Linked DNA regions of Ammoniphilus sp. CFH 90114. The protein of the gene in region 1 interacts with the protein of each later gene in a pairwise test. Links are inferred from orthologs where the notes say so. Each region holds a gene or a part of one and is shown on either strand. Other genes may lie near its edges.

The links. The genes of interacting proteins can lie anywhere in the genome.
Region 2: the proteins of EIZ39_RS02095 (region 1) and EIZ39_RS00615 interact in binary tests that used the Bacillus subtilis proteins (3 or more experiments, as listed by UniProt). The link is inferred for Ammoniphilus sp. CFH 90114 from one-to-one orthologs.

The regions. Positions count from the first base shown.
Region 1 is NZ_SDLI01000001.1:385,889-388,764, reverse strand. The notes cover bases 4-2,870. They hold EIZ39_RS02095 (DivIVA domain-containing protein), read right to left. Parts: upstream 1,750-2,870; coding sequence 1,258-1,749; downstream 4-1,257. Other genes in these bases: EIZ39_RS02085 (YggT family protein), read right to left, coding at 2,565-2,834; EIZ39_RS02090 (YlmH family RNA-binding protein), read right to left, coding at 1,772-2,551; ileS (isoleucine--tRNA ligase), read right to left, coding at 4-1,065. Outside these bases: more of ileS, read right to left, coding at 1-3. UniProt on the Bacillus subtilis protein: May act as a pilot protein, directing MinCD to the polar septation sites or by inhibiting MinCD at the midcell site of division. Required for polar localization of the chromosome during sporulation.
Region 2 is NZ_SDLI01000001.1:124,287-127,284, reverse strand. What follows is about bases 8-2,996. They hold EIZ39_RS00615 (post-transcriptional regulator), read right to left. Parts: upstream 1,632-2,996; coding sequence 1,383-1,631; downstream 8-1,382. Other genes in these bases: spoVB (stage V sporulation protein B), read left to right, coding at 1,792-2,996. Also shown: more of spoVB, read left to right, coding at 2,997-2,998. UniProt on the Bacillus subtilis protein: Required for post-transcription initiation control of the comE operon. Promotes the accumulation of its target comE mRNA to septal and polar sites.

The sequences.
Region 1 (2,876 bases):
CGTAAAGTTACCTTTATCATCAACTGGGCAGAGAACAGCCAGCCCATACTTCTGTCCTAAATTAAAGTCTTCTTCACCATGTCCAGGTGCTGTGTGTACACAACCGGTCCCTGCATCCAAGGTAACATGGTCTCCAAGCAATAATGGAGAAGTACGGTCATAGAATGGATGATGACAAACAACACCCTCCAACTCTTCACCCTTAAAGGTTTTTACTACCGTATACTCTTCCCATCCTACCGTTTTCGCTACCGCTTCAACTAAACCAGAAGCCAGTACCAATTGTTCACCTGCTGCTTCGACAACCGCATATTCCAGTTCTGGGTTAATGGCAATAGCAAGATTCGCAGGAATCGTCCATGGTGTGGTCGTCCAGATGACCACCTTCATATTCTCTTCTAGCTTTCCTTTTCCATCCACTACCGGGAATTTAACATAAATGGAAGCGGAACGCTTATCTTGGTACTCAATTTCAGCTTCAGCTAAAGCCGTTTCAGATGAAGGGGACCAGTATACAGCTTTTAACCCTTTATAGATATAGCCTTTTTTGGCCATTTCACCAAAGACACGAATCTGTCTTGCTTCGTATTCTGGCTTTAATGTAATATATGGATTCTGCCAGTCTCCTCTAACACCCAAGCGCATAAACTGTCCACGCTGCCTGTCAATATAGGAGTAAGCATACTCCGCACAACGCTCTCTGAATTCTGCTGTCCCTACCTTATGACGGTCAATTTTTTCATTCTTAATGATGGCATGCTCAATAGGCAAGCCGTGCGTATCCCAACCTGGAACATAAGGTGCATCAAATCCGTTCATGGACTTGTATCGGACAATCATATCCTTTATCACTTTATTTAAAGCATGTCCAATATGAATATCTCCGTTGGCATATGGAGGCCCATCATGAAGGATAAACTTAGGTCTGCCGGCTGTCCGTTCCTGCACTTTACTATAAATATCTATTTCATCCCACCAAGCCTGCATCTCAGGCTCACGAGTAGGCAGATTTCCACGCATGGGAAAATCTGTCTTGGGTAAATTCAGTGTCTTACTATAATCCATACCGGCTTCACTCCTACAAAAAGTTGATATCTACATTATTGTAGAAAAAATAAGGAATTAGACAAACATTACTAAACATAAGTCATAGACGAGCAAAAGCCTTCTTCATTCCATGAAGAAGGCTCCTGCTTTTGGTTAACAGGAGAAAAAGATTTAGACAATTATAACTCTAATCCTACTCCAGTTCAAGTCTTACTCTTTTTCCGAAATAAGTTCTTCTTCTATTTTCTCGAACCTTTCCCAGTCCCCGCTATCTAGCATCTCTAACTGTGCTTCTAACAAGCTGCGGAATCGGATACGGTAAACGGCCGCTTTTTTCTTTAATTCCTCTATCTCCATTACTACTTTTCGAGATTTTGATAATGCTTCATTAATAATTCGATCCGCATTTTTCTCAGCTTCCTTGATAATCAGTTGCGATTCTTTCCGAGCATTATTTTTTACTTCTTCAGCCGTTTCTTGAGCAACGAGAATGGACTTACTCAAGGTTTCTTCTATATTCGTGAAATGATTTAAGCGCTCCGTAATGGCACCTACTTTTTCTTCTAATTCGCGCTTTTCTTTAATTAAGATCTCCATATCTTTAATAATTTGATCCAGAAACTCGTTTACTTCATCTTCATCATACCCACGAAAGGCTTTACTAAATTCCTTATTATGAATATCTAATGGAGTCAATGCCACCTCGTACACCTCCGCAAAAGTTTCAATTCAAAAGCAGACCAATTTCTAATCGTATATTTCCTTTTCGTGTCATTCCTTCTTCTTTCAACACCTTAAACCTTCCATAACCTCTTAAAGATACGATGTCACCTTCTCTAATCTGGAAGGAAGGGCTATCTACTACCATCCAATTCACCTTCAGATGACCTGCACGGATCGGAGGAAGGATCTTAGATCGGGAGAGGCGAAACACGTCACCAGCTACTACATCCGCTCGCGTAGATGAAACAGTGAGATGAGTCGCCTTCCATTCTTCAATGAGTGGAGTAATCTCACCCAGCCTTATCTGTTCTAAGGATACGGATAACCGATGGACTTGGTTTAATTGCAATCGAACATAATCAGCAATCTCTGCAGCTACAATAAGCTGGGCGGAGTCAGAATGAACAAGAATATCTCCATACTTGTCCCGTTTCAATCCAATCCCTGTCAATGAACCCAAGAAGTCCTTATGTTTCAATTGACCAAAACCTGGGGATGGACTTGTTACTTCAAAAGCCACTAGGGAGTAATCTTCTTCCTCTGGCAACCAGTAGTCCTGATGAATCAAGACTCGGCACCTCTCCGCAGAAGCATAACCACCAAAAGAAGATAACGTTAGATTCTGAAATCGGCTAGACAAGTTCCGTAGAATATATATCTGCCTGGGATCCAAAAAATCCGTACGACGGTGATGGTGTTGCTGGTCTACTTGTTCTAGCCAATCTATTGCTCGTTCGATGAAGGGTCTTTCTTCTGGCCTAAAATGCTCATACAAACTCATTTTTGTTAAGTCCTTACGTTAATAATAGATATAGAAGGTAAATCATTCCCTCTTCTGCGAAATACAAAGTAAAAAGTGCTACGATGGGGGAAATATCCAACATTCCGATAGGTGGAATAATCTGTTTAAATGGACGCAAGTAAGGCTCTACGACCCTGCTCAGAAAATCTCCTAAAGCTGAATCTCTCAATTGTGGTATCCAGGACATAAGAATGTATCCGAAAATCATAAATGTGTAGATTTGCAACGCAAAGCGTATGACCGTTTCCAACGTTTCTACCAACGGCTTCACCCCTATAAATATACTTCTCTATCAGTATATGGT
Region 2 (2,998 bases), 260 kb from region 1 along the record:
ATACCAAGGCTTACGTAAGGCATTGGAGCGTACCCAGATGGCCAACAATAAGCGAGTTCCGAACACTGCTGTAATTATCGTAAGAACGATACCGATCATAAGAGTAACAGCAAATCCTTGAACAGCGCTTGTCCCGAAATAGAACATGACTGCCCCTGCTATCATAGTCGTAATATTGGCATCTAAGATCGTAGACAGAGAACGTCTCTGACCCGCACGAACGGCAGAAAGAAGCGTCTTGCCTGATCGAAGTTCTTCTTTAATACGTTCATAGGTAATAATATTGGCATCTACTGCCATACCTACTGTCAAAATAAAAGCAGCAATACCTGGTAAAGTTAATGTTGCATTCAATAGGTTCTGTACGAGAAGCAACAGATACATATATGCGATTAGAGTTATAATAGCGATAACGCCTGGCCAACGATAGTAGAAAAACATAAAGGCAAAAATTAACGCCACACCAATTCCGCTGGCATAAATTCCTTTTTCCAGAGATTCTTGACCCAGTTTGGCTCCAACGCTATTGGAATATAGCTCCTTCATCTCAACAGGAAGGGCTCCAGCGTTTAAAATAGCTGAAAGTTCAGTGGCTTCCTGTACCGTATAGTTTCCAGTGATAGAAGCTACTCCTCCAGAAATAACACTTTGAACGACAGGGCTAGTAAGAACATCTTCATCCAACACAATACTGATTGGCTTACCTAAGTGTTCTTCTGTAATTTGTCTAAATTGCTCTGCATCTTTTAATTTAAGGGCAATATAAGGGCGTTTCACTTCATCATACTGAACAGAGGCACCGCCTTCCGCCAGATCATTACCTGTCATTAATTCTTCCCCAGTCATACTTACAAAAGAAAGTTTGGCAGGGGTCCCTAGAAGTCTACGAGCGTCCTCCTGGTTCGTCACTCCTGCAAGCTTAACACGGATTCGGTCATTCCCTTCAATAGAAACTTCGGGTTCCGATACTCCAATAATATTAATTCTTTTCATAATAGCGGATACTGTATCCGTCAATGTATCCTTGTTTAATTCTTGTCCTTCCTGTATCGGCTTTACCTCATACAGAATCTCAAACCCTCCACGAAGATCAAGTCCGAGGGTAACCCCTTTGACTACTCCTGTTGCGGTTGCACCGATGATGCCGAAGGTCAACCCTACTACTAGAAGAAAGGCTATAATCCGGCTCCATTTTATCATGAGCGTTGTTTTCCTCCTTTAACTTGTTGCCTGTGTTAGCGTAATACACAGGCTTGTCCTGTCTGAAGCTATTTCTCTCCAATAGTGCTATTATACGCATCGCTTCAAATGCATGTCAATTCAGGTCATTAAATCTCAAATTAGGCAGAAAAAAGAAGAGCAACCCTAGGGCTGCTCCTCCTTTACTCAAATTCTCCCCGGTAAACTTTCATCGTCATCCAATTCATAAATTTTGTCACTTTCAGGGACAAGATATCGTTAACAATGCGATGGATGAGAGGAATTTCTTTCTTATACGCACTCGATACGCACTCCCATATCTCTTCTGGTGTCACGTTTTCATAACCTAACATTTGAAATTCTTCAGCCTTACTCCTGCATACTTGCGACATTTGTTTTTTTAAGTCTTCTAATGTTAACGAATTCTCCATTTTTCGTGACCTCTCCCTAAAAGGATCTTTTTTTATGACAAGAAGAACAAGTTATATATTTATTCAACATTCAAGTCATGTCCTATTTGTACATGCATATCTATTTTATGTAAGCAGAAAAAATTGGTGCTATTTAAGCCACAGAAAGGAAATCAGGGTAATGCCCACGAAAAAGCAAACCTTTTTACAAGGGACTCTCATACTTGTTGCAGCCGGATTATTGACTAAATTACTTGGATTCATTAATCGCATCTTCCTGTCACGGATCATCGGAGCAGAGGGTATGGGATTATATCAAATGGCTGTACCCACTTTATATCTTGTCATTACCTTAACCCAGTTCGGTTTACCTATTGCTATCTCTAAATTGGTCGCCGAAGCCACCGCTCAGAATGATCACAAAAAGGTTAAGGCTATTCTTAAGATTTCTCTATTTCTCGTAACGATTCTTAGCGTTATCTTTACAACAGCCATGATTCTCGGGGCACCTATGATTTCTCGATACTTATTAACTGATACTAGGGCCTATTACTCCCTCATTGGGATTGCCCCCATTGTACCAATAGTCGCTATCTCCTCTGTTATTCGAGGATACTTCCAAGGAAAACAAAACATGACTCCTACGGCAAGTTCTCAAATTATTGAGCAAGTAATAAGAATATTTACCGTTCTCCTACTTGCGTCCTACTTCCTACCGATGGGTGTGGAGTATGCGGCCGCTGCGGCTATGGTAGGAGTCGTTATTGGCGAGTTTGCAGGAATGATCGCCCTCGTCATGCACTTCAGGGGGACTAAGATGAGACAGATCTGGGCCGGTTCTAGGCTCAACCAAGCAATTAAACGTCATGCAGAAACCTGGAAGGGACTTCTTCGGATTGCTCTACCGGTGACTTCTGGACGGTTAATCGGTTCCTTAACCTTCTGGATCGAACCGATCATTGTAGCACAAAGCCTTGCCATTGCGGGTCTGGCAACCGCTGCAGCAACCACCTACTATGGGCAACTGCAAGGAATGGCCATTCCTCTGCTTACCTTCCCTACTTTCTTTACTTATTCTCTTGCGGTATCCCTTGTTCCTGCTGTGGCTGAAGCTCATGCTCAAAAAAATTGGGCGATGGTCCATCGACGAATCCATCAGTCCCTGCGCCTTGCTCTTGTTATTGGGGCCCCCTTCACTGTCATTCTTTATATTTTTGCCGAGCCGCTATCTGAAGTGATCTATGGGTCTGCAGAAGTAGGAAGTATCATGAAGCTCATGGTCCCATTTTGCCTCTTTCTTTATTTTCAAGGGCCTTTAGCCGCCACTTTGCAAGGATTGGATTATGCTCAAGTAGCCATGAAGAATTCGATATACGGAGCGATACTTA